Regions from separate parts of the Kocuria sp. HSID17590 genome, predicted to be linked through region 2. Evidence: predicted binding sites of a transcription regulator. Region 2 holds the regulator's gene; the other holds the start of a gene.
What was found. Region 2 encodes LexA, which represses DNA repair genes until DNA is damaged. Its sites were predicted from a motif close to TCGAACANNTGTTCGA; they were not measured.
Positions count from the first base shown of each region.

Region 1 (15,283 bases), on a different contig from region 2:
CCGCCGGGGTGTGGATAAGCGGCGTTCCCGACGTCACGGAAAAACTTTTCGCACCGCGTGTCCCGGCCACCGCCGAGCCGTGTCGCCCAGGCGGGCGAACGGGCGGACGGGCGCGGGTCACCGCTGGCGCAGGACGTCCTCCAGGGAGCGCGCGGCGTGGCCCGTGAGCTCGCGGACGTCCTGCGTGACCTCGGCCAGTTCCCCGGAGGCGATGGCCGTGTAGGTGGAGACCCACGCCTCCATCTCCCAGGGCTCGGGGTCCAGGACCGCGCGGGACTCGTGCGCGGCCTCGACCGTCTCCGCCTCGTAGCGGTACTGCTGCCCGGTCACACGGGTGAGGATCTGGGCGACCTCGGTCATCGTGAGCGACTCGGGGCCCGTGAGGGTGTAGGCGCCGCGCGTGTGCGCCTGCGGGTCCAGCAGGACCGCCACGGCGGCGTCGGCGACGTCGGCCCGGGCCACCGCGGCCACGCGGCCGTCCCCCGCGGGTCCGCGCAGCACACGGTCCTCCCCCGCGAACAGGGGCAGGACGTCCAGGTAGAAGTTGTCCCGCAGGAAGGTGTGCTCCAGCCCGGCGCGCTCGATCGCCTGCTCCGTGGCGTAGTGGGTGCGCGCGAAGGTGAAGGTCGCCGTGGGCGACGGCGAGGCGAAGGACGTGTAGACCACGCGCTCCACGCCGGCCCGGGACAGCGACCCCACCATGGCGAGCTGCTGCGCCTCCCGCTCGGCGGTCTCCGCGGCGGAGACCAGGAACACGGTCTGCAGCCCCTTCATGGACTCCGCGGCCCGCTCCGGGTCCGAGAAGTCCAGGGATGCGGACTCCAGCAGACCGTCCGACGCGGCCACCCGGGAGTCGAAGCGCTGGGGGTTGCGCCCCAGCAGCCGGTGGGCGACGCCGCGCTCCTCGAGTGCGCGGGAGACGGCTCCGCCGACGTGTCCGGTGACGCCGGTGATGCCGATGGTTGCGGTGGTGGTGCGAGTCATGAGGGGTTCTCCGTTCGTGGGGCGTTGTGGTCCCTCCACCGGCGGCCGGGGTGCGGGAGGCAGCCGGTGGAGGGGAGGGGTGGGGGCAGGAATGGAATGGCCGGGGTAGGTCAGGGAGGCTCGGAGCCCGTGTCAGGGCCCGTGACGAGGCCCGTGCCAGGGCTCGTGGCAGGACACGTCAGAGCAGTCCTGCGGCCTGCAGCTGGTCCGAGATGGAGGCGCCGTCGTTGGCCTCGATCCACAGCACGCCCTCCGGGGAGATCACCCGGTGCCCGTCCGGCACGCGCGCACCGTTGGCGAGAACCGCCTCGGTGGGCGAGAGGTTGCGGATCACGACCGCCGCCACGGAGTCCGGGTAGCGCTCGGCGAAGCCCGCGTAGATCTGCGGGTCGTGCTGGCCGTCGTCCCCGATCAGGATCCACTTCACGTGCGGGAAGTTGGCGGCCAGGCGCTGCAGGTTCTGGACCTTGTGCTGGGCGCCCGAGCGGAACCAGCGCTCCGTGGTGGGACCCCAGTCGGTCAGCAGCAGCGCACCGGAGGGGTAGGCGTTGCGGGTGAGGAAGCGGCGCAGCGTGGGTGCCACGTTCCACGCCCCGGTGGAGAGGTAGAGGAACGGAGCGTTCGGGTGCTTGCGCCGCAGCCGGTCCATCATGGTGGACATCCCCGGGGTGGGGATGCGGGCGTGCTCGTTGGCCACGAAGGAGTTCCAGGCGGCGAGCATCGGACGGGGCAGCGCGGTGACCATCACGGTGTCGTCCACGTCGCACACGACCCCCAGGTACTGCTGGTCCGAGACCACGGTGACCTTGGCCTCCGTGACCTCCGAGCCCTCGGCCTGCATGTAGATGGAGTGCGCCCCCGGGGCCATGGAGACGTTGAGGTCCACGTCGATCACACCGCCCTTGTCCGCGACGAGGTGGAACTCGTGGTCCCCCAGCCAGATGTTCACGTGGGCGAACGCGAAGGGCACCGACGAGAAGGAGCGCCAGCCGCGGATCGACTCGTCGGCGTCGTCCGTGTCCTGGATCAGCGAGCGCGTCTTGAGCAGCACGCGGCCCAGTGCCCGGACGTAGCGGGGGCTGCCGTAGCCGTCGAAGGCGAGCATGGTGGGGATGTCTCCGCGCTGGGTTGCCCTGCCCTGCCGCCAGCGCTGCAGCTTCTGGTCGAAGCGGTAGCCGATGTTGATCGCTTCCTCGGTGACCTGGTCCACGGTCGGCAGCAGATCCCCTCCGCCACTGTCTTTCGCCATGGTCCTCAGTCTCCCACAGGCGGGGGTGGGCACCGTGGCCGGGGTGCGTCGTGCGGCGATGTGTCACGGGGCGACCGCCCGGGTGTGCGGGGCGGGGGCGTGGGGCTCGGAAGCATCAGGTTCGAAGGCGCTGGGCCGCGCCCGCCGGGGCGAGGGGCGCTCGGGAGCGCTGCGCCGCGGTGGGCGCCCGGGGGTGGGGCGGGAGCCGAGCAGGCTCGAGGGGTCCGGCAGGGTCTCGGGGCGGGAGAGGTCCCAGGCCTGGGCGGCCTGGATGCCGATGCCCCGGGGACCGGTGCGCCGGGTGTGGCCGTGGACCAGCAGCAGCGTGGGGGCGAAGAGCACCTCGCCGGAGGCGGCCTGGGCCTCGTCGAAGAAGGTGCAGTCCACCGCCCCGGAACCGTCGTCGAGGGAGATGAAGACCACGCGTCTGCCGCTGCGCATGGGCGGGGTCATGGTGGAGACGCGGACCCCTGCGACGACCACCTCGGTCCCGTTGCGCAGCCCCAGCAGGTCCTCGGCGCGGGTGGCGCCGTAGCGGCGCATGAGCTGCGCGTGGGAGTCCATCAGGTGGGCGGAGACCTCCGTGCCCATGGTGTCCATCTCCGCCCGGACCCGTTCCTCGGGACTCGGCTCGGGGAGCCGGGCGGGCAGACCGGTGAGGTCCACGTCCCCCAGGGGCAGGCTCAGCTGGCCCTCCCCCGGCTGCGAGCGCGGAGGCTGGCCGGTGGCGGGACGGTCTGCCTGGTCGCGGAGGAAGGTGACCATGTCGGTGTGGGAGGCACGGGATCCGGTGCCGCGCAGGAGGGTGTCGAGTGCTCCGGCGGCGGCGAGACGCTGCAGGCTTCTGCGGGTGGGGCGGGCGCGGGTCCTGACCTCGGCGAGGGTGGCGTAGGGCTGGCCGGCGAGGAGGCGTTCTGTCTCGGCGGTGCTGAGGCCGGTGATGGAGTTCAGGGACATGCGGATTCCCCAGGCGCCGTCCTGGGTGTGGGGGATGCCGTGGTCGAGGTCGCCGGGTTCCACGGTGCCGGGGCGTGGGGTGACGGGTTCCACCCGGTGGTGCTCGCCGCTGCGGTTGACGTCCGGGCCGAGCACGGGGATGCCCATGCGGCGGGCCTCTCCCACGAGCAGGCGGGCGGGGTACATCCCGGGGTCGTGCTCCCAGACGCCGGCCATGAAGGCCTCGGGGTGGTGGGTCTTCAGCCAGGCGGACTGGTAGGTGGGCACGGCGAAGGCCACGGCGTGGGCCTTGCAGAATCCGAAGCTGCCGAAGGCGTGGAGCAGCTCCCACACGGTGTCGATGGTGCGGTGGGTGTAGCCGCGTCCGCGGGCGGCGTCGCGGAAGGCGGCCTCCACGGGTGCTTCGCCGTGGGAGCCGAGCAGGCGCCGCCAGACGTCCGCGCGGCCGAGGCCGCAGCCGGTCATCCGGTCCATGATGCGCATGATCTGCTCGTGGTAGACGGCCACCCCGTGGGTCTCGGCGAGGATCTCGGTGAGGTCCGGGTGCAGGTGCTGGGGTGCGGACCAGCCGTGGCGTGCGTCGAGGTAGGGGCGGACCATGTTGGCCTGCATGGGTCCGGGGCGGAAGAGGGAGATGTCCACGATGAGGTCGTTGAACTCCTGCGGGCCCATGGTGCCGATGAGCTCGCGCTGCCCGGGGGACTCGATCTGGAAGCACCCGAGGGTGTGGGTGGAGCTGATCAGGCGGTAGGTGTCTGGGTCGTCCCGGGGCATGGCGTCGAGGTCCGGGGGTGGCTCGTGGGGGTGCAGCCGTGCGGTCTCGGCGACGGCGTGGGCGAGGGTGGACTGCATGCGCACGCCCAGGACGTCGAGCTTGATGAGGCCCATGGGGTCCATGTCGTGCTTGTCGTACTGGGACATGGGCAGTCCGATCCCGCTGGCCTGCACGGGGGTGCGGTCCAGGAGGGTGGTGTCGGAGAGGATCACCCCGCACGGGTGCATGGAGATGTGGCGGGGCAGGCGGTCGAGGCGTTCGGTGAGGTCCACGAGCAGGTCCAGCTGCCGGTTGCCGCGCAGCCTGTCCGCGAGGGGTGCGAGCTCGGGGCGGCGGGTGAGCTCCTGGCGCAGGGTGGCCCCGGGGACGCGCCACAGCTGGCCCGCCACGTGGTCCACGTCCTGGGCGCCGAGGCCGAGGGCGAGTCCGGCGTCCCGCACGGCCCCGCGGGAGCGGTAGGCGTTCTGCATGCTCATGAGGGTGACGCGCCGGGGGCCGAAGCGCTCGAAGATCCGCTGGTAGACGGCGTGGCGGCGGGCGCTCTCGATGTCGATGTCGATGTCCGGCAGGTTGGGGCGCAGCGGGGAGAGGAACCGTTCGAAGACGAGGTCGTACTCGAGGGGGTCCGCCGGGGAGATCCCGAGCAGGTGCACCACCAGGGAGGAGACCCCCGAACCGCGGGCGGCGTGGCGCACGTCCATCTCGCTCATCAGCTCCGAGACCTCCCCCACGGTGAGGAAGTAGCCCGCGAACCCCAGGTGGGAGATCACGTCCAGCTCCCGTTCCAGCCGCGAGCGCAGCGACTCCCTGTTGAGTCCCGGCACGGTGCGGTCCCAGTCCTCGTGCCCGTGCAGGCGTGCGAGGCCGGCGTAGCAGCGCCGGGCGAGTTCACGGTCCGGATTGCCCTGGACCCCGAGGACCGAGGCCTCCGGGATCACGGGCCGGCCCATCCCGAGGTCGTGCTCGGGGTCCAGGACGCAGCGTTCGGCCAGGTGGTGGGTGTCCGCGAGCAGCCTGTTCCGCCCGGCGTCCCCCTGGTCCGCGGCGTGGGCGATCTCGTGGGCGAGCAGGGCCATGCGGTCGTCGTCCTTGAGCCAGCCCTGGCCGTTGGGCTGCAGGACGCCGCGGTCCGCGCCGGCGAGCTCGTCCAGGGACATCAGGGTGCGGGCGGCGTCCAGCACGTCCGCGGTCACGGCCTGGCCGGGGTGGGCGTAGCGCACGGCGTTGCTCAACACCACGGGCAGCTGTGCCCGGTGCCCGATCTGGAGCATCCGCACCGCGTGGCCGGTGCTCAGGGGCGCTCCCTGGGGAGAGAGGTGGGTGGCGGTCTCCACCACGAGGGTTCCCGGGGGCAGCACCCGGCGCCACCGTTGCAGGGCGGTGCGCGCGGGCTGGTAGTGGCGCCTGGCGAGCAGCCTGCCGACGTCCGAGTCCGGGCCCACCAGGACCACGAGCCCGGGTTCCTCGTGCGCCGCGGCCCGGTGGACGTGGCGGGCCAGCTGCGCGGCGGTGAGGCCGATCGGGTGGGCGGGGAACCGGTCGTGGGCGCGGTGCGCGGCGGAGACCACGCGGCACAGTGCGGCGTAGCCGGCCCCGGCGTTGTGCCCCGTGGCCAGCACGACCACGCGCCCGAGCACCCGGGGCGGCAGCGGGCGACGTCGCTGCCCACCGCGGGTGCCCGCCGCACCCGTCCGACCTGCCTGGCCTGCCGCGCCCGCCCGACCCGCCCCGCCGACACGACCCGCCCCGAGCAGCGCGAGGTCCACCCCCAGCACGGGAGAGATGCCGTGCTCCCGGCACGCCAGGACGTGCTTGACCGCGCCGTAGAGGCCGTCCCGGTCCGTGCACGCGAGGATCTCCGCCCGCTGCTCCGCCGCGGTGGCCGCCAGCTCCTCCGGGCGCGCCACACCGTAGTGGGCGCTGAAGGCGGAGGCCACGTGGAGGTGAGGGAAGTGCATGGGTTTATTCGAATCTTTATTCGAATATCTGTCAAGTGCTGCGGGACCCGGTGGAGCGCCTCCAGCCCGCCCCACCTGCCACTCAGCCAAGGGTCACCCCGAGCAGCTGCCACCGGTCCGAGACCTGGTTGCGCACGAGCCGGAAGGTGCAGGGCGCCGTCGTCCCGCCCTGCAGCGCCTGGACCTGCCACAGCTCCCGGTCCACCATGCTCGTGCGGGACTCCCGTGGCACGCGGTCCTCGGATTCCCACCAGTTCCGGCGTTCGTACCACCGCACGGGCGGCTCCACCACGCGGTGCACGCGCCCCCGGTGGACCACCTCCCGGGGCACGCCGGCACCGTCGCAGCGCACGACAACCTCGGCCGCTCCGCCCTCGAGGGTGAGATCACGCCCCCGCCGGGTGGACGCCGCCCTGACACCCGCGCCGATCACCGGCACCGACTCCCACGGGTCCTCCCAAGACCCGATCTCCGCACTCTCCAGAACCGTCATGACGTTCCACCCTCCCCGGGTATTCGAAACTTTATTCGACTCCTGAGACGGTGCCAAGGCTGTCCGACACGCATAAGCGACCCGGCACACTCCACCCCACCGCACCCTCTACCCGGAATACCCCGCCCGCCCGCGAAGTTCTCCCGGCAGCCGGCACCACCCCTGGTGGCCGGAGCACGGGAGAAGGAGCAGGAAATGACACGCATCGCAGTCCTGGGTGGCACGGGATACGCCGGGAGCAGCATCGCGGCGGCGGGTGCCCGGCGCGGGCACCGGGTGACCGTCTGGAGCAGGAACGCCCCCGAGCACCCGGTGGCGGGCGTCGAGTACCGCACGGGCGACGTCGCCGACCCCGCCGTGGTGGCCGCGGCCCTGGAGGACACGGACGTGGTGCTCACGGCTCTGTCCCCGCGTGGCACGCTCGCGGGAGAGGGCGTGATGCGCGCCGTCGAGAAGGGCATCGCGGAGCAGGCCATGGCCCGCGGCATCCGCTTCGGAATGGTGGGCGGCGCGGGCTCCATGCGGGTCAGCGAGGGCGGCCCGAAGGTCTACGACGCCCCGGACTTCAACCCCGAGTGGCGCCGGGACTCGGTGGAGATCGAGGCCGTGATGGCCGATCTGGCAGCGACCCCCGAGTCCTTCGACTGGTTCGTGATCTCCCCCGCAGGCGAGTTCGGCGCGTGGAACCCCGGCGAGCGCACCGGTTCCTACCGCACGAGCAGCGAGGTGCTGCTCACCGACGAGTCGGGGCGTTCGGTGATCTCCGGGGCGGACTTCGGGGAGGCGTTCCTCGACGAGGTGGAGCGCCCCGCCCACCACCGCGAGCGCTTCGGGGTGGCCTACTGAGCGGTCGACGACGGCGCGCGGCCCGCAGCCGGCGCGGGCGGCGGGGTGGGGCGTGGGTGGCGGGTGGCGCGCTGCTGGGCCGCGTGGCAAGGCGCCCCAGCTTCTTCAGCACCCGCGCGCACACCGTTCCCGCCTCCCCTGCGTCCTCGGCTCCCCCGGACCCCAGCAGTGCCTCAGTACCCCAGACCCCACTGCCCCAGACCCACGCACCCTTGCTGCGCCCACGGTGCCCCCAATCCGTGTCGCGCGGCGTCATGCGCGGCGGGCCCCGGGTTGTCCTCCCCGCGGCGTGTGTGGTTGTGTGACCGAACAGGAATCACGAGTTCCGGCCCAACAGCCCTGGCTGGCCGGACGGCAACCCTCTGACGCTGTCGTGGGGTGCCCCAGGTGATGATTCGGCCCGTGACCACACCGGTGCGGGCAAGGACGGCGTCCGGTTCCCCTGCGCTTCGTGACGCCTCGGTCTGAAGGACTGTTCATGGGCAACGCCGCACCCGGCCGCACCGACGAGACTCTTCTCTCCCGCCCCGCGGGCCCCGTTCCATCGAGTGGCGGGCACGACGACGCCGCACGCACCGCCGCTGCCGGGGCGCAGCTCCCTGGCACACCTCTCTCCTCTAACCCCAGCGCCCCTCCCGGCACCACCCCCGGCGTGTCTCCCGCTGCTGCTCCCGCCACCCTGCGGGCCGCGGGTGCGGCGGTGCGCTCGAAGAAGCGGGTGCTGGCGGCGTCGTTCGTGGGCACGACCATCGAGTGGTACGACTTCTACCTCTACGGGGCGGCGGCCGCCCTGGTGTTCAACCACTACTTCTTCCCGCAGGGTTCGGGCGTGGGGACGGTGATCGCCTCGTTCGCGACCTTCGCGATCGCGTTCTTCTTCCGTCCGCTGGGCGGGATCGTCGCGGGCCACCTGGGGGACCGGATCGGACGCAAGGCGCTGCTCGTGGCCTCCCTGCTGGCGGATGGGGCTGGCGACCACGGCGATCGGCCTGCTGCCCGGTTTCGATCGGATCGGCTGGGCCGCGGTGGTGCTGCTGGTGGCCTGCCGCATCCTGCAGGGGCTCTCCGCGGGGATGGAGTGGGGTGGTTCGGCCGTGCTGTCGGTGGAGCACGCCCCCTCCGGGCTGCGGGGGCTGTTCGGCTCGTTCACGCAGGTCGGCTCGGCGGCGGGGATGCTGCTGTCCACCGCGTTCTTCGCCGTGGTGCAGGCCGCGACCACCCCGGAGCAGTTCCAGGCGTGGGGCTGGCGGGTGCCGTTCCTGTTCTCGGCGGTGCTCGTGGTGATCGGGCTGGTCATCCGCGCCGGTGTCACGGACGCCGAGGAGTTCCGCGAGGTCAGGGCGGAGGAGAAGCGCGCCGTCTCCCCCGTGCGCGAGGTGCTGCGCGAGTACCCCCGCGGGGTGATCGTGTGCATCGGCCAGCGCATGGTCCAGCCGGCGATCTTCTCGATCCTCACGGTCTACACCCTCACCTACGTGACCCAGCACCGCGGTCAGAGCCAGTGGGTCATGGTCTCCATCCTGATCGCGGCGGCGGTGGGCATCGTGGGCGGACCCCTGTGGGGGTGGCTCTCGGACCGTGTGGGCCGCCGCCGGATCTCCGGGATCGCGGCCGCGCTGGTCGGCGTGTTCGTGTGGCCCTACTTCCTCTTCCTCGACCACGGCCCGCTGGCCCTGCTGCCGTTCATGTACCTCGTGGGCCTGGCCGTGCTGCACGACAGCATCTACGGCCCCCAGGCCGCGCTGTTCGCCGAGCAGTTCCCCGTGCACCTGCGCTACTCGGGAGTCTCCCTGGGCTACCAGGTGGGCACGATCCTCTCGGGCGGACTGACCCCCATGATCGCCGCGTGGCTCGTGGCCCGCGGCGGCGGCACCCCGTGGCTGCTGTGCGGCTACCTCAGCGTCCTCGCCGTGGTCTCCGTGGTCACCGCCCGCATGGCGCGGGACTCCGTGGCCGATGGCGCCCGGGCCGTCCCCGCGGCCGTCGCCGCCCCGGTCCCCGCCTGAGCACCCCGGCCGACGACGTCGTCCGGCGCCGGCCGACCTCCCCTACCACCACCCCTCCCCGTGAAAGGACCTCCATGCCCCGCCCGCTGCTGTTCAACGCGTTCGAGATGCCCGTGCCCGTCCACCAGTCCCCCGGGCTGTGGCGCCACCCCGAGGACGAGTCCCGCAACTACGCCTCGCCGGCCCACTGGGAGCGTGAGGCGAGGACGATCGAGGCCGCGGGCTTCCACGGCATCTTCCTCGCGGACGTCCTCGGGCTCTACGACGTCTACGGGGCCAGCCCGGACGCCGCCCTGCGCGGCGGGGTGCAGGTCCCCCAGCTGGATCCCCTGCTGCTCGCGCCCCTGCTCGCGCGGGCCACGGAGCACCTGGCTGTGGGGGTGACCGCCTCGGTGACCTACGCGGCGCCGTACGACCTCGCCCGTCGCTTCGCCACCCTGGACGCCCTCACGGACGGGCGCATCGCGTGGAACGTGGTGACCTCCTACCAGGAGTCCGCCGCGCTCAACCTCGGGCTGGGCACGCAGCTGCCCCACGACGAGCGCTACGACCGCGCGGACGAGTACATGGACGTGGTCTACGCCCTGTGGGAGGGCTCCTACGAGGAGGACGCGTACACCGCGGACCGGGACAGCGGCGTCGTCGTGGATCCCGCAAAGGTGCGCGGCGCGGGCCACCACGGCACGTACTTCGACGTCACCGCCCCCTCCCTGACCGCTCCCACCCGCCAGCGCACCCCGTACCTCTTCCAGGCCGGGGCCTCCCCGCGCGGGCTCGCGTTCGCCGCGAAACACGCCGAGGCCGTCTTCTTCTCCGGGCCCACGCCCGAGCACGTCGCCCGGTGGACTGGCAGGCTCCGAGAGGAGGCCGAGACCGCCGGGCGCGATCCCCGCTCCGTCAAGGCGTTCACGAACGTCGCCGTCGTGGTGGCCGAGACGGGTGACGCGGCCCGCGAGCGCCTGGCCGAGTACACCCGGTACGTGGACGTGCCCGCGGCCCTGGCCCTGTTCGGCGGGTGGACCGGGGTGGACCTCTCCGACGCGGACCCCGACGCCCCGCTGGAGCACGTGGAGACAGACGCCAACCGTTCGGCGCTCGCGTCCTTCACCACCATGGACCCGGACGCCGCGTGGACCCCGCGGCGCGTGGCGGAGTTCGTGGCGATCGGGGGCCGAGGTCCCGTGATCACGGGCTCCCCGGAGGAGGTCGCGGACGAGGTCGAGCGCTGGGCGCGGGTCGCGGACGTGGACGGCTTCAACGTCAACGCGTGCGTGCGCCCCGCGGACTTCGAGCGCTTCGGGCGCTTCGTGGCGCCGGTGCTGCGCGAGCGCGGGCTGCTCGAGCCCGCCCGCGGCACGTCCGACGACGACGCCGTGTCCTCCGTCCGCTCCGCCCGCGAGGTCTTCGGCGGGGCCGGGCCCCGGCTGCCGCGGGACCACCCGGGGGCGGCCCACCGCCGCTGAAGGGGCCCGGCGTCAGCCTGAAGCCGCCGTACGGTGGCCTGCTCGGACGGCGCCCCGGTTCGGAGTCCCGCCCCTCGGACGCTCACTCCGCCCGGCGCCGTCGTTCCCCGTCCCGTGCGGACGTCACGAGGCCCCCGGAGGCTCGGCCATCCAGAGGCACCGAGACCCGGAGCAGCGGCGGCCCGCAGTCGCACCCACCGCCCCGGACGCGCCCGACCCCGCCCGGCGCCCGTGGGAACGGGGCCGGGCGGGGTCGCCTGTCTGCGGGGAACGGGAGGGCGCACCGGGTGCGGTACGCCGCTCTTCCCGAGTGCTCAGGGCTGCGCGGGCAGCACGTACCGGCCGGTCCTGTCGGTGGCCAGGGCGAGGGAGGAGATGTACTGGACCTCGCCGTCGGGCCCCGGCTCGTTGGAGCGCAGCATGTCCGGGCGCTCGAAGTCCAGGCCGGTGACGTGGCACGTGAGCAGCTCGTCGGAGGGGTTGCCGTCCGCGTCCGTGTAGGGCAGCTCGATCCCGTCGTCCGTGCGGCGCAGGTAGTAGCGCCCGCGGGTGGCGATCGCCGTCACCGGGGTGGCCACGAGGGCGATCAGCACCGCGAAGATCGGGGAGAAAGGGGCGATCCCGGGTCCGAAGGCCCCGAAGAACATCGCGATCGAGATCCCGGCGGACAGCCCCAGGGAGACCAGGCCCACGGGGTTCCAGTTGTGCAGCATGCCCCGGCGGAATTCGGGGACCTTGGGCGAGAGGCCCAGCACGTGCTTGTTGACCACGATGTCCGTGGCCACCGTGACGATCCACGCCATGGCGCAGTTCGCGTAGAAGCTGAGCACCGTGTTGAGGAAGTCGAACATGTTCAGCTCCATCAGCGTCAGCGCGATCGCCAGGTTCACGCCCACGAACACCAGGCGCCCGGGGTAGGTGCGGGTCACGCGGGTGAACGAGTTGGTCCACGCCAGGGACCCGGAGTAGGCGTTGGTCACGTTGATTTTGATCTGGGAGATCACCACGAGCACCACCGCCAGCACCATGGCCAGCCACCCCGGCATCATGTGCTGGTAGACGCCCAGGAACTGGTGGACGGGCTCGTTGGCCGTGGCCGACGCCGCGGGGTCCAGGCGCGCGATCAGGTACACCGTGATGAACAGCCCGGTGATCTGCTTGGCGGCTCCGAAGACCACCCATCCCGGCCCGGCCAGGATCACCGCACGCCACCAGGCCACGCGGTTTTCCGCCGTCTTGGGCGGCATGAAGCGCAGGTAGTCGATCTGCTCCGCGATCTGCGCGATCAGCGAGAGGCACACGCCCGCGGCGAGCATCACGGCGGCGAAGCTGGGGCCCTGCCCGTTCTCACCGCGGTAGTCCAGGAACTCCCCCACTGAGGAGGGGTCCGAGACCACCAGGTAGCCCACCGGGATCACCATCAGCACGAGCCACAGCGGGGTGGTCCACACCTGCACCCGGGCCAGGGACTTCATCCCGTAGATCACCAGCGGGATCACGATGATCGTGGCGATCGCGTAGCCGACGGGCTTGGGTATCCCCAGGCCCAGTTCGAGCCCCTGCGCCATGATCGAGCCCTCGAGCGCGAAGAGGATGAACGTGAACGTGGCGAAGATGACGTTGGTGATGATCGAGCCGTAGTACCCGAAGCCGGAGCCGCGGGTGATCAGGTCCAGGTCCAGGTTGTAGCGGGCCGCGTAGTACGCCAGCGGCAGACCCGTCACGAAGATGATCACGGCCGCCACCAGGATCCCCAGCAGGGCGTTCGTGGTGCCGTGGGCCATGCCGATGTTCGCGCCGATCGAGAAGTCGGCGAGGTACGCGATGCCACCCAGCGCGCTCGTGGCCACCACGCCCGGGCCCCACTGCCGGTAGGAGCGCGGGGCGAAGCGCAGGGTGTAGTCCTCCAGGCTCTCCTTCGCGGCCGAGCGGGCCCCACCCGCCGCGACGCCGGCCGCTGCGGCCTCGGCACCCGCACCCGGACTGCTGCCCGTACTGGTGCCGGGTGGTTCCGAGGGGGAGAGTTCACTGCGGGATTCCACGTCCAGGGACATGCCGCCGTCCTTTCGTCGCTCACGGGAACGGACCCCGGAGCGGGATCCCCACCGGGCGGTGCACGCCCGGGGATCCGCGGCGTCCGCGGATGCCTCGATCCTGGCGGGGTCATGTTTCCGGCATGTTGACGGCGTGCGTGCGGCGTGTGACGCACGAGGCCCCCGTGTAACGATCTGTCGACGGCGCACCGCTTGCGGACGGGTGATCTGGCCGACGGGGGCACGTCCTGGTGCAGGCACGCGTCACGGCGTCGGGGCACGACGGCGCGGGGCCGCGGCGTCGCGAACGACCCGGGCGGCGTCGTCCCCTGGGGCGGCACGGCCGCAGCTGCCGGTGGCACCGCGGTGCCCCGCGCGAAGGGAACGTGCGGCGGCGTCGTCGGCGAAGGTGGCGCTCAGGCCTCGAAGAGCGGGCGCCCGAGGTAGTCCGCCGGGTCCTGCGAGACCCCCGGAGGCACGACGAAGAGCCCGGAGCCGGTGTGGCGCAGGTACTCGCTGAGCGCGTCCTGGCGGGCGAGCTTCTTCTGGATGGGCACGAAACCCGTGGCGGGGTCCTTGACCATGGCGATGAAGAACAGCCCCACGTCCATGTTGCCCACGGTGTCCGTGCCGTCCGCGTAGTTGTAGCCGCGGCGCAGCATCTGCACGCCGCCGTTGGTGTCCGGGTGGGCCAGGCGCACGTGGGAGTCCTCGGGCACGATCGGCTGGTTGCCGGAGCCCATCATCCCCAGGTCCACGGGCGTGAACTCCTCGCCGCCGGACAGCGGCGCCCCGCTGCCCTTGGTGCGCCCGATGATCTTCTCCTGCCCGGTGAGCGACTCGCGGTCCCACGTCTCCAGGATCATCCTGATCCGGCGGGCCACCAGGTAGGTGCCGCCGCGCAGCCAGGAGTCGTCCGTGACCCACACGTGGTCCTCGATCGCCGAGGCGTCCTCCGCCTTGAGGTTGGCGGTGCCGTCCTTGAAGCCGAAGAGGTTCCGGGGCGTGGCCTGCTCCGTGGAGGTCGAGGAGGTGCGGCCGAAGCCCAGTTGCATCCACCGGGTGGAGACCACCCCGAAGCCCATGCGGATCAGGTTGTGCACCGCGTGGACGGCCACCTGCGGGTCGTCCGCGCACGCCTGAATGCACAGGTCCCCGCCGGTGCGCGCGTCCTCGAGCTGGTCCCCCGGGAAGTGGGGCAGCTCGATCAGGCCCTCCGGCATCCTGGACTTCAGGCCGAAACGGTCCTTGCCCGAGGAGTCCTGGAACAGGGAGCGCCCGAAGCCCACCGTGACCGTGAGGTGGGCGGCGGAGAGGTCGTGGGCCTCCCCCGTGTCCTGGGGCGGGGCGTACTCGGAGCCGCCGTCGAATCCCGTCTCGGTGACGTCCAGGCCCTGGGTGATCCGCCGGCACGCCGCCGTCCAGTCCTTGAGCAGCTCGATCAGCTCGTCACGGTCCTTGGTGAGCACGTTCAGGGACGCGAAGCACAGCCGGTCCTGCGCGGGCGTGACGATCCCGGCCTGGTGCTCGCCGTGGAAGTCCACGACGTCGTCCGGGGCCTGGTCCCCCAGCGTGTCCTGCAGCGCGGCAACCGCGGGAGGCCCCGCCACCCCCAGGCCCGCGCCCACGGCGAGCGCCCCGGCGCCCGTGCCGAGCAGGGCGCGCCGGGAGAACCCGCGGCGGGTGGTGGTGGGGTGCTCGTCCCGCGGTGCCTCGCTCATGCTGGTTACTCCACGACCTTGTCGGTCACGGTGGACAGGGGCTCGGACAGGGCGTTGACGGCGTCGGAGAGCTCCTTGACGTCGTCCTTGCTCAGCTTGTCGTAGGTCACGAAGCCGTCGCCCTCCTTGTGCTGGTCGAGCAGCTTCTGGAGGTCCTCGAAGCGGGTCTTGAGGGTGGAGTCCAGCTCCGCGTCGCGCTTCTTGAGCAGCGGGGAGAGGTCCTCGTACGCGATCCGGGCGCCGTCCACGTTGGCCTGGAAGTCCCACAGGTCCGTGTGGGACCAGGTTTCCTCCTCGCCGGTGACCTTGCCGGTGGCGACCTCGTCGAGCAGCTCCTTGGCGCCGTTGGAGAGCTGGTCCGCGGTGAAGGTGATGTCGCGGGTGCGGTCGTAGAGGGTCTGGGTGTCCGTGACGAGCTGGTCGGCCAGGGTGTCTCGGTCCTTCTGCGCGAGGGCCGTGTACCCGGTGGCCGGCGGCCACAGGTCCTTCTCGATGCGGTGCCAGCCGGTCCACTTCTGGCCCTCCTCGAGGTCCGCCTCGCGCAGGTCCAGCTTGGGGTCCAGGTCCCCGAAGGACTCGGCCACGGGCTCGATGCGCTCCCAGTGCATGCGCACGGGGGCGTAGAGCTCGCGGGCCTTGTCGTCGTCGCCGTTCTTGTACGCCTCGGCAAACTCCTTGGTGCCGGAGAGCAGCTGCTCGGTCTGGTCCTTGACGTAGGACGCGTACTGGCTGGTGGCCTGGTCCTTGAGCTGGCTGTCCTGGGCGTCCGCCTGGTCCCCGGCCTCGCCCTTGGTCACG
Region 1 is NZ_RBMB01000004.1:123,413-138,695, forward strand. It holds gene D8M39_RS02265 (NmrA family NAD(P)-binding protein) at 118-984, opposite strand; gene D8M39_RS02270 (App1 family protein) at 1,163-2,233, opposite strand; gene D8M39_RS02275 (DNA polymerase III subunit alpha) at 2,297-5,923, opposite strand; gene D8M39_RS02280 (DUF6504 family protein) at 6,006-6,416, opposite strand; gene D8M39_RS02285 (NAD(P)-dependent oxidoreductase) at 6,612-7,262, shown strand; SAM riboswitch class IV at 7,577-7,695, shown strand; partial or broken gene D8M39_RS13170 (hypothetical protein) at 7,741-8,157, shown strand; gene D8M39_RS02290 (MFS transporter) at 8,225-9,268, shown strand; gene D8M39_RS02295 (NtaA/DmoA family FMN-dependent monooxygenase) at 9,343-10,731, shown strand; gene D8M39_RS02300 (cytosine permease) at 11,046-12,785, opposite strand; gene efeB (iron uptake transporter deferrochelatase/peroxidase subunit) at 13,181-14,485, opposite strand; gene efeO (iron uptake system protein EfeO) at 14,491-15,283, opposite strand, start outside.
Region 1: D8M39_RS02280 (DUF6504 family protein) is a predicted target of LexA. The motif match lies at 6,440-6,455, and genes of this name have one in related genera.

Region 2 (15,283 bases):
CTGCCCCTCCGGCTCGCCGAGGTGCACGGTGTACGGGCGGCCGGAGACGTCCACCACCGCGGAGGCCAGGGCCTCGTCCAGCGGCACGGTGGCCTGCCCGAAACGGCGGATCCCGCGCTTGTCCCCGAGGGCCTCGTGCAACGCCTCTCCGAGCACGATCGCCGTGTCCTCCACGGTGTGGTGGACGTCGATGTCCGTGTCACCGTGCGCCTGGACGTCCAGGTCGATCAGGGAGTGCTTGGACAGGGCGGTGAGCATGTGGTTGTAGAACGGGACGGTCGTCTCGATCCGCGACGTCCCCGTGCCGTCCAGGTTGACGCTCACGCGCACCGTGGACTCGCTCGTCACGCGCTCCACGGTGGCGGTTCGCTGGTTCTCGGCTGCGCTCATGTGCTGCGATGACTCCTTGGTGTTCGCGTCCCGCGACCCTTCACGGGACCGTTCCAGTCTAGGCGGGCCCTCCGACCGGCTTGACCGGGCTAACGAGACCTCCTCGCGGCCCGGGTGGACGCGGGCCCCTCGTTCAGCGCGGGGCAATTCCCGCCGGGGCGGTCCCGGTTGGCTGCGGGCCTCGCCCCGCCTGGCCCGGGTGCCGCGTCAGCGGACGGACAGGTGGTCCTCCACGGCCTCGAGGAACGCGGTGTTCTCGGCCTCCGTGCCGGCGGTGACGCGCAGGTGACCGGGGATGCCGACGTCGCGCACCAGGACGCCCCGGTCCAGGAGCGCCTGCCACATCTCGTGCGCGTCCCCGTGGCACGCGAAGAAGACGAAGTTGGAATCGGACTCCGCCGGGGTCAGACCCATGCGCTTGAGCTCGTCCACGATCCGGTCCCGCTGCATCTTGACGTCCTCCACCGTGGCGAGCAGTGTCCCGTGGTGCGCCAGCGCCGCCAGCGCCGTCGCCTGGGTGACGCTCGAGAGGTGGTAGGGCAGGCGCACGAGCCGCATGGCATCCGCAACCTCGCGGGCCGCCGCGAAGTACCCGAGCCTCGCCCCGGCCAGTGCGAAGGCCTTGCTCATGGTGCGGGTCACGATCAGCCGGGGCCGGCCCTCCAGCAGGGTCAGGGCGGACGGCGTGCCGAAACGGGCGAACTCGGCATACGCCTCGTCCACGACCACCACGGTGTTGGTGGCCTCTCCCGCCTCGTACACCGCACGGACCACGTCTAGGCCCAGCGCAGTGCCCGTGGGGTTGTTCGGTGAGCACAGGAAGACGACGTCCGGTGCGTGGGCCCGCACCTGCTGCGACGCCGACTCCGCCGAGAGGGAGAAGTCCTCCGCGCGGTCCCCCGCGATGAACTCCGTACCGGTGCCGAGTGCCAGCAGGGGGTACATCGAATAGGTGGGGACGAAGCTCAGCACGGAGCGGCCAGGCCCTCCGAAGGCCTGGAGGATCTGCTGCAGGATCTCGTTCGAGCCGTTGGCCGCCCAGAGGTTGTCCTCGGTGAGACCGTGCCCCAGGTAGTCGGCGAGTGCGCGGCGCAGGTCTGTGAAGTCGCGGTCCGGGTAACGGTTCAGGGACGCCGCCGTCTCGTGCACTCGTTGGGTGATGGCCTCCACGACCTCGCCCGGCACGGGATGCGTGTTCTCGTTCGTGTTCAGAGCGACCGCGACCTGCAGCTGGGGAGCCCCGTACGGGGACATTCCGCGCAGGTCGTCGCGCAGCGGAAGGGAGTCGAGGGGTGCGGCAGGATCATTCACCGCTCCAGTCTATGAACTTCTCCGTCGAAGTTCTCGGTGGAAATTCTCCGTGGAACTTCTCCGCGCGGTTCCGAGGTGTCGAACACGACGGCGCACCGGCGTCGTCTGCTCCGACCCGGGATCCCCGGCCCAGGAGGGCATCAGCGGGTTGGCACCTCGAGGACCTGTCCGGCCGTGAGCGAGGGCGAGGAGAGCCCGTTGAGCTCCGCGATGTCGCTCATGACCTCGCGGGTGTCGCGCTGGGGGTCCGCCGAGGCGGCGATCTCCCAGAGGGTCTGGTTCGACTGCACTGTGACGCTGCGGGTGACCGGCTCCGTCACGCTGTCGGTCGAGGCCTTGACGGTCGCGGGGAGGAGGAACACGGCGGCGACCACGAGCAGCGCCGCGGCACCGGTGACGAACGGGAGCCCGATCAGGAAGAAGCGCCCACGGCGCGTGAGGTGCACGCCGGAGCCGGTGCTTGCGCCCCCACCGTCCGTGCGGCGCACGCTGGCACTCGCACCGGCTGCGCGCACCGTGCTCGCCCCGCGGGTGGCTGCCGGAGCGGCGACCGAGGCCGGGCGACGGACGGCCCGGGAGATGCGGGACACGGGTGCGGCGGCACCGCGACGTAGGGACTTCGGCATGATGAGTGCGGTCATGACAACCTCCTGGTGATCGGGGCGGCGCCACCTCCCGGTGACGGTGTTCGAATCCTGTACTGCCTTCGTAGAACACATCTTCGAATGGCAGGGTTCAGTTCTAGCACGGATGTACGAACGCTGTCGAGGATGTTTTCGAACACATATTTGAATCGACGGCCTCGCGCGGGTTAAGCTCGAGGTCACACAGCAGTCAGTCGACCCCACGTCTCCGACACGCATAAGCGCCCCGGCGCCGCGCCGTCCCCCTGGGACACCGTCGCACCGCGTGACACGGTGAAAGGACCCCGCACGTGAGCACTTCTTCCCCGGAACGCCACGCGGCCGAGACCCGCGCGCGTTCGCTCACCCCGCGGCAGGCCAAGATCCTGGCCGCCGTCCAGCGCTCCATCGCCTCGCGGGGCTACCCGCCGTCCATGAGGGAGATCGGGGACATCGTGGGCCTGGCCTCCCTCTCCAGCGTCACGCACCAGCTCGGCCAGCTCGAGAAGTGGGGCTACCTCCGCCGCGATCCCCGCCGCCCCCGTGCCATGGAGATGCTCCGGCCGCTGAGCGCCGAGGAGCTGGACCGCCACCTGGGAGCCGAGCAGGATGCTCCAGACGCCCGTGGGGAGACGGCGGGGCGTGCCCCGTCCCCGGCCGTCCACACGATCGGGGACCTCCCCTCCGCGGACGAGTCCTCCGCCATGGTCTCGGTTCCGCTCGTGGGGCGCATCGCGGCCGGCGGTCCCATCACGGCCGAGCAGTCGGTCGAGGACGTCTTCTCCCTCCCGCGCCAGTTCGTGGGCCACGGCCAGCTGTTCATGCTGAAGGTCTCCGGCGACTCCATGATCGACGCCGCCATCTGCGACGGCGACTGGGTGGTCGTGCGCCAGCAGAACTCGGCGGAGAACGGCGACGTCGTGGCCGCGCTGCTGGACGACGAGGCCACCGTCAAGACGTTCCGCCAGCGCGACGGACACACCTGGCTGCTGCCGCAGAACACGCGCTACGAGCCGATCCTGGGTGACCACGCCACCGTGATGGGCAAGGTCGTCTCAGTGTTCCGGGCCCTGTAGGCCCGCCCGCACAACCAGTCACCGCGCCGCGTCACCGCCTCGTGGCGCCCGCTCATGTGGCGCCTCACAGCAGCAGGGGCGCGGAGCCTCCGTGCATTGCCGTCACCGGAACGGCGGTGCCACACGCGTGCCCGCCAGCGGGACCATCAAGCCGGGGCAGCGTCGTCGTGACCGGTACCCGCCTCGGCCCACCACACAGCCACGCCCTGCCCGGAGGTTCCGTCAGGAGGCGTCGAGGCGCTTCAGCGCGCCGAGGACCGTCTGCCGGTCCGTGGTGCGCCACAGTGGTGGCAGCGAACGGGTGAGGAAGGTTCCGTACCGGGCCGTGGCCAGGCGGGAGTCCAGCACGGCGACGACGCCACGGTCCCCGCTCGAACGGATCAGTCGCCCGGCGCCCTGCGCGAGGCGCACCGCGGCGTGGGCGGCCGAGACCGCCATGAAGCCGTTGCCCCCCGCCCGCTCGGTGGCACGCGTGCGCGCGGTGCCCAGCGGATCGTCGGGGCGCGGGAACGGGATCCGGTCGATCACCACGAGTCGGCAGGAGTGACCGGGAACGTCCACCCCCTGCCACAGGCTCATGGTGCCGAAGAGACTTGCCGCGGGGTCGTCCGTGAACTCCTTGACGAGCGAGGGCAGGGAGGCGTCCCCCTGGCACAGGATGGGCAGCTCCGTCCGTTCTCGCAGCGCCTCGGCGGCGTCCTCCGCGGCGCGGCGGGACGAGAAGAGACCGAGTGCGCCACCCCCGGACGCCTCGAGGAGTTCCAGCAGCTCGTCGAGCTGCTCGTGCGAGACCCCGCGACCCGGTTTCGCGAGGTGCTTCGCCACGTAGAGGATGCCCTGGCTGCGGTAGTCGAAGGGGCTGCCGACGTCCACGCCGCGCCACTTCGGTGCTCCTGGGCCCTGCAGCCCGAGCGATCCGGCGACCGACGAGAAGGAGGAGCCCACGGCCAGCGTGGCCGAGGTCAGGACCACGGTGCGGCCGTCGAACAGCCCCTCCCGCAGGGGCCCGGCCACGCTGAGGGGTGCGATGTTCAGGGTCGCGGGCTCCCCCGGGCCGGCCCCCACGTACCCGGCTCCGGGACTCCACCTGCCCACCCGGGAGACCCACAGGACGTCCCTGGTGGTGTCCGCGCCCAGCATCCGCTCGGCGGTGTCGAGCAGCTCGGAGAGCCGCGACCGCGCGGCGTGGCGGCCGGCGTCCTCTCCCTTGCTCTCCCCCTTGGTCTCGCTCAGACCCGTGCGGGCCGCGTCCTGGACTCCCCGCACCGCGTAGACCTGCTCCTCGGTGAAGCCGCGGGGCAGCAGCCCGGACTGCTCGTCGTCGAAGGCGCGGTCGAAGGCCTCGGCGGCGCGCTCGAGCGCTTCACCCGAGGCGGCCGTGTGCTTGCGCACGCCGGTTCCCGCCGCGCGCACGGCCGCCGCGGACAACGACGCCGTCACGGCTCCCGTGACACGGTCGCGCAGCTCGTGGGCCTCGTCCACGATCACGACGTCGTGCTCGGGCAGCACCGAGAGTCCCTCGAAGGCGTTGATCGCGAGCAGCGCGTGGTTGGTGATCACCACGTCCGCCTCTCCCGCCTGGGCGCGCGCCCGCTCGGCAAAGCACTCCTCCACGAGGGGGCACTTGCGCCCCAGGCACTCCTTCGCGGTGACCGAGACCTGGCGCCACGCGGCGTCCGAGACACCGGGCTGGACGTCGTCCCGGTCACCGGTCTCGGTGGACTCGACCCACTCCCGCAGCCGCACCACCTGCTGGGCGAGCCCGCCGAGGGGACGCTCCGCCCCGGAGCTGGCACCACCGGTGGCCGTGACGGGCACGGAGAACAGCGCGGCGTCGTCGTCCTCCGGGTAGCCGCCCTCCACCTTGTGCAGGCACGCGTAGTTGGAACGGCCCTTGAGCAGGGCCACGGTGGGGCGTTCGTCGAGCTCGTCCTCGAGAGCGTCCAGCAGACGGGGGACGTCCCGGCCGGTGATCTGGGACTGGAGGGCGAGCGTGGCGGTGGCGACCACCACGGGCTTGTCCGCGTCCCGGGCGTGGCGCAGCGCCGGAACGAGGTACGCGAGGGACTTGCCCGTGCCCGTTCCGGCCTGTACCAGCAGGTGTCTGCGGGTCTCCAGCGCCTCGGCGACCTTCGCGGCCATGAAACGCTGCCCGTCGCGCCGCTGGCCTCCCAGTGCGGCGACGGCGGCGTCCAGCAGCTCGAGGGCGTCCGCGCCCCCGGGCAGGGACTCCGGGCGGACGTCCGAGATGTCCTTCCCGGTCTCGTCGATGAACACGGAGGTCATGCGCCGGCGGGATCCTCCGCGTCCGGGACCAGGTAGGGCTCGAGGTCCGCCACGAGGTCCTCCCGCACCCGCACGTGCAGCCGGGTGCCGTCCTCCGTGTGCTCGGTGCGCAGGATCTCGGCGTCCTGGGCGTGCAGCCGTGAGACGACCTCGCCGTGGACGTAGGGCACCAGCAGCTCCAGCTCGTGGTCCGGGCGCGGGATGGCGGCCGCGATCAGGCGCTGCAGCTCCTCGACCCCCTCTCCCGTGCGGGCGGAGACGGCCACCGAGGGGTTCTCGTGGTTGCGCAGCCGCGCGAGGACCACGGGATCCGCGATGTCCGCCTTGTTCAGCGCCACGATCTCGGGGATGCCGTTGGCACCGACGTCCGTGAGAACGTCACGCACGGCCTTGAGCTGGCCCTCGGGGTCCGGGTGGGAGGCGTCCACCACGTGCACGATCACGTCCGCGTCCGCCACCTCCTCCAGCGTGGAGCGGAACGCCTCGACCAGCTGCGTGGGCAGCGAGCGCACGAAGCCCACGGTGTCCGCGAGGGTGTAGCCGATGCCGTCCGGGGTCTCCGCCTTGCGGACGGTGGGGTCCAGCGTGGCGAACAGTGCGTTCTCCACGAGGACCCCGGCGTCCGTGAGCCGGTTCAGGAGCGAGGACTTCCCCGCGTTGGTGTAGCCGGCGATGGCCACGGAGGGCACTGCGTTGCGCTTGCGGTTCAGCCGCTTGGTCTCGCGCGCGGGCTTCATCCCGGCGATCTCGCGGCGCAGCTTGGCCATGCGCTGACGGATGCGACGGCGGTCCAGCTCGATCTTGGTCTCACCGGGTCCGCGGCTGCCGATGCCCTCGCCGGACGCGGCACGGCCGCCGGCCTGACGCGAGAGGGAGTCGCCCCAGCCGCGCAGGCGGGGAAGCATGTACTCGAGCTGCGCGAGCTCGACCTGTGCCTTGCCCTCCTTGGACTTCGCGTGCTGCGCGAAGATGTCCAGGATGAGCCCGGTACGGTCGATGACCTTGACCTTGACCACGTCCTCCAGCGCGCGGCGCTGGGACGGGGCGAGCTCGGCGTCCACGACCACGGTGTCCGCGCCCGTGGCGGCCACGACGTCCTTCAGCTCCAGGGCCTTGCCGGAGCCCAGGTACGTCCCGGGGTCCGGGTTCACGCGGCGCTGCAGCAGGCCGTCCATGACCTCGGAGCCGGCGGTCTCCGCCAGGGCTGCGAGTTCCCGCAGGGAGTTCTCGGCGTCCGCCAGGGTGCCGCTCGAGTAGACGCCGGCGAGCACCACGCGCTCCAGGCGCAGCTGGCGGTACTCGACCTCGGTGACGTCCTCGAGCTCCGTGGACAGCCCCGCGACGCGGCGCAGGGCGTGGCGCTCCGCGAGGTCCTGCTGGTCGCCGTCGCCGACGCCGTGGTACTCGTTCTCCGCGGCCAGCTCCCGGGCGCGCCCCAGGTGCTCGCGGCCGGTGCGGGCCCCGCTCTCCGTCTCGGCGTCGTCGCCGTGGGCCGGATCGGAGCCGACTCCCGCCAGGGGGGCCTCGGCGCGGCTGCGTGCGCGGGCCAGTACCCTCGAGACGACGTCCTCGAGCTCCGGGCCGGTCAGGTCACCGGGCTGCGCGGAGTCCTGCGGCGCGGCGTCCCGGTGGGTGTGAGATTCAGTCATGTATTCCTGTGTTCGGGAGGGGTGGTCAGTGCTGCCAGTCTAGCGCCGGGCACCGACACACCCGGGCGGGCACTACCATGTGGAGCCATGACCCCCGAGCCCTCCGCGCAGCACTACTTCGTCTCCGACCCCGCCGTGGCGCAGAAGCCGCGCCGGATCACCGTGGAGCTGAGGGGACGCACCGTGGAGGTCGGCACCGACGCGGGGATCTTCTCCCCCGGGGCCCTCGACAAGGGAACGGCGGCGCTGCTGCGCAACGTCCCCGATCCCCGGGGCCACTCGTTCCTCGACATCGGCTGCGGCTGGGGCCCGCTCAGCATCGCGCTGGCCCAGGCCGATCCGGAGGCGAGCGTCACGGCCGTGGACGTCAACGAGCGCAGCCTCGCCCTGACCTCGGCCAACGCGCAGGAGCTGGGACTGCGGGGCGTGCAGACGTTCCTGCCCGAGGACGTCCCCGCGGAGCGGACCTTCGACACCATCTGGTCCAACCCGCCCATCCGCGTGGGCAAGGACGCCCTGCACGAGATCCTCGCCCAGTGGCTGCCCCGGCTCGCTCCCGGCGGCAGCGCGTGGCTCGTGGTGCAGAAGAACCTCGGCGGCGACACCCTCCAGCGGTGGCTGCGGGAGACCCTGCCGGAGGAGTTCCACGTGCGCCGCGCGGCCACGGACAAGGGCTTCCGGGTCATCGCGGTGGAGCGGGACTGACCGCGGTGGCGCAGCGCAGCTGATCCTCGCAGCGCAACTGGTCACCGTGCCGTGGGACTGATCCCCGTGCACCCGCGGGGATCACCGCGGGTGCAGCGGGTCGCCCTTGCCCAGCGGGCCGTCATGGTGCGGCGGGTCGTCATGGGTGCGGCGGGTCACCATGGGACGACGGGCCACCGCGGTGTGGCGGGAACGACGACGCCGCACAGCCGCCCCGCGCCTCACACGAGTTCGGCGGTGGCCACCACCCGCACCGGGCCGGCCAGCACCACGTGCTCCGTACCGTCCGGGGCCGGGACGAAGGTGACCGAGAGGACTCCCCCGGGGACCCGCACGAACCAGCGGTCCGGCGAGTCCGGCCCGCCCCAGAAGCGCGTGGCCGCCGCGGCGGCGCACGCCCCCGTGCCGCACGAGTAGGTCTCCCCGACCCCGCGCTCGTAGACGCGCATCTCGATGCGGCCCACGGCGTCGTCGTCGTGCTCCAGGGGCACCACGAACTCCACGTTCGTGCCGTCCGCCGGCGCCGGGTCCACGACCGGCGCGGTGTGCAGGTCCAGGGCGTCCAGCTTCTCTCCCTCGGACAGCGCGACGACCGTGTGCGGGTTGCCCATGCTCAGCGAGATCCCCGGGCGCTGGACCGTGAGGCCCGAGACCGAGACCAGGCAGTCGGAACCGCGCTCGCGGGCGGCGTCGCCGTGCTCGAAGCTCCAGGGGCCCATGTCCACCGCGTACCCGTCCGCCGTGCGCGCGACGCTGCGGACACCCGCCCGGGTGCCGATCCGCAGCCGCGCGCCCCGGGACAGCTCGACGAGGCCCTCCCGCACCAGGTGGTCCACGAACACACGCACGCCGTTGCCGCACATCTGGGCGAGCGAGCCGTCTCCGTTGCGGTAGTCCATGAACCACTCGACGTCCGGCGACCGCTCGGCGAGCCGACGGCCCTCCGGCACGTGCTCGGCGCGCACGGCGCGGATGAGACCGTCACCGCCCAGGCCCAGGTGCCGGTCGCACACCGCGGCCACCGTGTCCGCGGAGACGTCCAGGGAGCCGTCCAGGTCCGTGAAGACCACGAAGTCGTTGCCCGTGCCGTGCGCCTTGCGCACGCGCACTCCCGCCAGTTCCGGCCAGTGCGCGGCGCGGCCCGTTGTCCCACTCGTTTCCGTCATGGCCGTCATCCTACTGACCGCGCAGCACGGCCCGCGCGCGGTCCGCGAGCTCCGCCACACCGACGGGGGCGGCGGCGTCGAGCCAGTGGACGCGCGGGTCGGCGCCGAACCACGTGCGCTGCCGCTTGGTGAACCGGCGCGTCGCCGCCACGGTCTGCTCGCGCGCCTGCTCGAGGTCGAGGGTGCCGTCCAGCACGGCCAGCAGCTGCGGGTAGCCCAGGGCCCTGCCCGCCGTGGGGCTCTCGCGCAGACCGCGCGCCTCCAGGGCACGCACCTCCTCCAGCCAGCCGCGCTCGAGCATGACGTCCACGCGACGGGCCAGGCGCTCGGTGAGGACCTCCCGGTCCATGCCCAGGCCCACCTGGACGGTGGGGCGCACGTACCGGCGCCGCGGCATGAAGGAGGTGAACGGTCGACCCGTGAGCTCGTGGACCTCCAGCGCCCGGACCAGCCGCCGCTCGTCCTTGACCCGGGCGGAGGACTCCGGGTCCACGGCGGCCAGCTGTTCCAGCAGCGGTCCCCGCCCGTCCCGGGCGAGCTCCGCCTCGAGACGCGCACGGATGCCGGCGTCCGTGCCCGGGAACTCGATGTCGTCGAGCACTGCGCGGACGTAGAGACCGGAACCTCCCACGAGGATCGGCACGCGGCCTCGTCCTGCGATCTCCGCGATGGCACGGCGGGCCTCGCGCTGGAACGCGGCGACCGAGGCCTCCTCGTGGATCTCCAGGACGTCCAGCAGGTGGTGCGGCACCCCGCCCCTCTCCTCGGGCGGGAGCTTGGCCGTGCCGATGTCCATGCCACAGTAGAGCTGCAGTGCGTCCGCGTTGACGACCTCGCCGTCCAGCCGGTGCGCCAAGGCAATCCCGAGGTCGGACTTTCCGGTGCCCGTGGGACCCACGACGGCCACGACCGGCGGGCCGTCTGGGCCCGGTTCTGGCGCCCTCAGATCTTTCACGCCGTCGGGGCCCGCCTGCTCGTCCACTGCTGCCACGGTTCAGGGTCTCCGCAGGGACGGCATCCCGAGCCCCACTGCCCCCGGGGCTCCGGACGACGACGGCGCGGCGCAGGACTCGGCCTGCGCCGCCTCCCAGGCGTCCCCGCCGCGGGTGCGGCGCAGCTCGTACTCGGAGGCGTCACGCGGATCCGCGAGCTGGTGGTACGCGGCGGCCCCCGTCACGGGGACGCTCACCACGTCCCCGGGCCGGGGCTGCGGCGCACCCTCGGGCACGCTGAAGTGGATCAGGCGCTGGTCGCGGCCCCTGCCCGACAGCCGGTGGGTGCTCTCCGCCTTGCGACCCGACTGCGCGCTCACGAGGATCTCGGCGCGGGAACCGATCAGTCCACGGTTCAGGCGGGCGCTGATCTCGTCCTGCAGTGCGGTGAGGCGCTCGAAGCGCTCCTGCACGACGGCGGCCGGAACCTGGTCCGCCATCTCACCGGCCGGGGTGCCCGGGCGCACCGAGTACTGGAACGTGAACGCCGAGGAGAACTCGGAAGCGGCCACCACGTCCAGCGTGTCCTGGAAGTCCTGCTCCGTCTCCCCGGGGAAGCCCACGATGATGTCCGTGGTGATGGCCGCGCCGGGGATGCGCTCGCGGACCCGTTCCAGGATCCCCAGGAACTTCTTCGAGCGGTAGGAACGGCGCATGTCCTTCAGGATGCGGTCCGAACCGGACTGCAGCGGCATGTGCAGCTGCGGCATCACGTTGGGGGTCTCGGCCATGGCGTCGATCACGTCGTCCGTGAACGCCGCCGGGTGCGGGCTCGTGAACCGGACGCGCTCCAGCCCCTCGATGTCGCCGCACGCGCGCAGCAGCTTGGCGAACGCGCCGCGGTCTCCGAACTCGACGCCGTAGGAGTTCACGTTCTGCCCGAGCAGCGTCACCTCCACCGCGCCGGAGTCCACCAGGGCGTGCACCTCGGCGAGGATGTCTCCGGGCCGCCGGTCCTTCTCCTTGCCGCGCAACTGCGGGACGATGCAGAACGTGCACGTGTTGTTGCACCCCACGGAGATCGACACCCATCCGGCGTAGGCCTGTTCCCGCTTGGTGGGCAGCGCGGAGGGGAAGGTCTCCAGAGCCTCCAGGATCTCCACCTGGGCCTGCTCGTTGTGGCGGGCTCGCTCCAGCAGCACCGGCAGGGAGCCGATGTTGTGCGTGCCGAAGACCACGTCCACCCACGGTGCCTTCTCCACGATCGTAGCGCGGTCCTTCTGGGCCAGGCAGCCGCCGACGGCGATCTGCAGCCGGTCGTTGCGGCGCTTGACCGGGGCGAGCTGACCGAGCTGACCGTAGAGCTTGTTGTCCGCGTTCTCGCGCACCGCACACGTGTTGAAGACGACGAGGTCCGGCTCCCGGTCCACGGCCGGAACGTAGCCGGCTGTCTCCAGGAGACCGGTGATGCGCTCGGAGTCGTGGGCGTTCATCTGGCACCCCAGCGTGCGCACCTCGTAGGCCGGTGCGGCCTCGCGGGCGTCGAACGCCTCGTGCGGAGCGGAGGGCTGGAGGGGCTGCGTCTGAACCGACCGGGGCATCTGAGTCACCCCCTCATTTTAGGGATCGGGTCAAATTCTCCCGCGGTGACGTCATGTGGTTCCTGCGGCGGCTGAGTGCGGCCCGGTGACCGTGCGGGGCGGCACATCAGCACCGCGGTGTTTCAGCGCCTCCCGCACCTCAGAACCCCAGAACCCCATCACTTCAGCACCTCGGCACCTCGGCACCTCGGCACCTCACGGGGTGTCCCACACGTCCGCGCCGTCCAGGTCAGAGCGTTCCTCCCCGGTTCCCGCCGATCCGAGCTCCGCGAGCTCGTCCTTCACGACGGCGAACGCGAGCCCCGGTGCGTACCCCTTCCGGCCGAGCATGCTCACCAGCCTGCGGGTGAGCTTTTCGTGCTCCGTGCGGTCGCCCGGGTCCACGGTGGCGGGGAGCTTCTTGCGCACGAGTTCGTGCGCGTCCCGGAGCTCGTCCTCGTCCGTGCGCTGGTCCAGCGCCTCCTCCGCAATCTCACCGGTGATCCCGCGCTGCGAGAGCTCACGGCGCAGCGCGGAGCGTGACAGCCGACGGGTCTCCGCGCGCGAACGGACGAACATCGCCGCAAAAGCGCGGTCGTCCACGAGATTGACCTCTTCGAAGCGGTCCAGCACCTCCCCGGCGACGTCTTCCGGGATGTCCTTGTCCGCCAGCTTGTCCTCCAGCTGGCGCCGCGACTTCGCCGACGCCGTCAGTTGACGCAGCACGATCGACCGGGCGCGCTCGCGCACCTCGGGGTCCTCTCCCCTGTGGCCCCCATCGGCAGAGACTCCGGCAGGTACCTGGGAACCGGCCCCGGGGGCCGATGCAGGTTCTTGCCCCGTCCCGGCATGGTGCTCCGTCCCGGGAGGGGCCGCGAACAGCGGTTCCCCCGAGGAGGGGGCGGCGGAGGGGGCCGCGTTCACGGAGGACGTGGAGTCGGCCGCGGAGTGTGACGCGGACGGCGCCGCCGGGCCACGGCGGGATGCCGTGGCCCGGCGGCGCCGGGCATCGTAGCGTGACGAGTCACTCATGGATGCGGTCCCTCACCTCAGAAGGCGGGAAGCTCCGTGTCGTCCTTCTGGGGAGCGAAGGGAGCGTCCGGGTCCAGGTCCTGGCCGACGTCCTCCAGCGCGTCCGCATCCTGTGACGCCTCGTCCGGATCCTCGGTGATGCCGAGCTTCACCAGGATCTTGCGCTCGATCTCCTGCGCGAGCTCCGGGTTGTCCTTGAGGAAGCGGCGGGAGTTCTCCTTGCCCTGCCCCAGCTGGTCGCCCTCGTAGGTGAACCACGCGCCGGACTTCTTGACGATCCCGTGCTCCACCCCCATGTCGATCAGGCCACCCTCGATGGAGATGCCCTGGCCGTAGAGGATGTCGAACTCGGCCTGCTTGAAGGGCGGGGCCATTTTGTTCTTGACGATCTTGGCGCGCGTGCGGTTACCGACGGGGTTGGCGCCGTCCTTGAGCGTCTCGATGCGGCGGACGTCCACGCGCACGGACGCGTAGAACTTCAGCGCCTTGCCACCCGTAGTGGTCTCCGGGGAGCCGAAGAACACGCCGATCTTCTCGCGCAGCTGGTTGATGAAGATGGCCGTGGTGTTGGTGTGGGACAGCCGTCCCGTGATCTTGCGCAGCGCCTGGGACATGAGGCGGGCCTGCAGACCCACGTGGCTGTCACCCATCTCGCCCTCGATCTCTGCCTTGGGCACGAGGGCCGCCACGGAGTCGATCACGATGATGTCGATGGATCCGGAGCCCACGAGCATGTCCATGATCTCGAGCGCCTGCTCACCGGTGTCTGGCTGGGAGACCAGCAGGTTGTCCGTGTCCACGCCGAGCTTCTCCGCGTAGGCGGGATCCAGGGCGTGCTCGGCGTCGATGAACGCGGCGATGCCGCCGGCCTTCTGGACGCTCGCCACCGCGTGCAGGGCCACGGTGGTCTTGCCCGAGGACTCCGGGCCGTAGATCTCCACGACGCGGCCCCGGGGGAATCCGCCGATGCCCAGTGCGACGTCCAGCGCGATGGAGCCGGTGGGAATGGTCTCGATCTTCGTGGCGGGGCGGTCGCCCAGCCGCATGACCGAGCCCTTGCCGTAGTTCTTGTCGATCTGGGAGAGCACGGTGTCCAGTGCCTTCTCGCGATCGGAGCCGGCCACCTGAGAGGGTGCGGGTGCGCCCTTGGACTTGGCTGCCATGTTTCACCTCTGGTTCTCGGGGGCCGGTGCGGCCCTGATGATGTCTTCGCGGTCCACGGTATAGCGGGGGTCCGACACCCATAAGAGACCGGTGCCGGGTGTGGAGCACGTGTGACCGGGTTCGAATATACCTTCGAACCCGGTGCGGCGCACGTCAGCCGGCCGTCACCGCCGCGGCGGCTGGTCCGGACCCCACCACCGGGACTGCGGCACCTCCTGGGCACGGCACACGGCAAACCACACGGTCTTGGGATCCTCCCCCGCCTCGAGCGCCTCGCTCGCCGTGCGGTCCCCCAGCTCGGACAGCACGAGGTCCCGGGCCAGCACCCTGCAGTAGGCAGCCCCGAACTCGTGGGCCATCAGGTCCCAGAACGCACTCACTCGCATGCTCGTCATCTCCTCCTCGTCGCGAACTCTTCACCGCGCACCGCCCGGGCACGCGCCCTCGGCCAGCCGGGCGCTTCCGAACCCCGCCTCACCGAACCGAACCCCGCCGCACCGCACGATGTCACGTGCCGGGCGCGAACATGAAACGGACCCGCCCGAGGGCGGGTCCGTCCGTGTGGTTCCAGGTCCCCCGGCCGGAGGTGAGCACCTCCCGCGCCAGGGCCTGTCTCAGCGCGCGCTCGCGGCGCTGCCGCCGCGCAGCTGGCGCACCTCCCGGGTGAACTCCTCCGTCATCTCCGACGGCACGGTGTCCGGGATGAAGTTGCCCTCCGCGTAGGCGAGCCGGTCCGCGACCTCGCGCAGCATCTGGGACATGGGGATGTCCAGGGCCGTGCAGATCGAGGCCAGCAGCTCCGAGGACGCTTCCTTCTGGCCGCGCTCCACCTCGCTGAGGTATCCCAGGGAGACGCGGGCGCTGTGCGAGACCTCGCGCAGCGTGCGCCCCTGGCGCTGGCGGACGTTGCGCAGCACCTCTCCGATCTCCTGGCGCAGGACACCCACCTTCATCTCGTGGGTCTCCGCGTGAGCTTCATCGGCCACACCCACGTCCTTCCAACGGACGACACCATTGACAGACACGGGTTGCTTCGTCATGTGAATTGCCTACTCCTCGTACGTACGAACGGGGCCTCCCCGCACCGTCACGGCTGCGGTGGACTCCAGAGTCTTGAGCCCGACTGGCTCAACGCTCCGACTGTCATAACGTGCTTGCATGTTCAATTGTTCCCTGCTGCCGTCCGAAAAGCACTATGCGTTGGCTGTGAAAGCAATTTGAGTCGTCAGTATGTCGATCGCACGTGCCACCGTGGCGGCCCGGATGCCCGCTCGGTCACCCGTGAGGGTGAGACGCTGCGAGAAGTCACCCGTGGGCCCGCTGACGCCCACGAACACGGTCCCCACGGGGTGGCCGTCGTGCGGCTCCG
Region 2 is NZ_RBMB01000020.1:31,323-46,605, forward strand. It holds gene hisB (imidazoleglycerol-phosphate dehydratase HisB) at 1-390, opposite strand, end outside; gene D8M39_RS08425 (histidinol-phosphate transaminase) at 598-1,701, opposite strand; gene D8M39_RS08430 (LysM peptidoglycan-binding domain-containing protein) at 1,842-2,342, opposite strand; gene lexA (transcriptional repressor LexA) at 2,636-3,400, shown strand; gene D8M39_RS08440 (ATP-dependent DNA helicase) at 3,623-5,686, opposite strand; gene hflX (GTPase HflX) at 5,683-7,335, opposite strand; gene D8M39_RS08450 (class I SAM-dependent methyltransferase) at 7,423-8,040, shown strand; gene dapF (diaminopimelate epimerase) at 8,262-9,206, opposite strand; gene miaA (tRNA (adenosine(37)-N6)-dimethylallyltransferase MiaA) at 9,217-10,152, opposite strand; gene miaB (tRNA (N6-isopentenyl adenosine(37)-C2)-methylthiotransferase MiaB) at 10,201-11,739, opposite strand; gene D8M39_RS08470 (regulatory protein RecX) at 11,935-12,468, opposite strand; gene recA (recombinase RecA) at 12,768-13,913, opposite strand; gene D8M39_RS08480 (DUF3046 domain-containing protein) at 14,079-14,309, opposite strand; gene D8M39_RS08485 (helix-turn-helix domain-containing protein) at 14,529-14,954, opposite strand; gene D8M39_RS08490 (CinA family protein) at 15,108-15,283, opposite strand, start outside.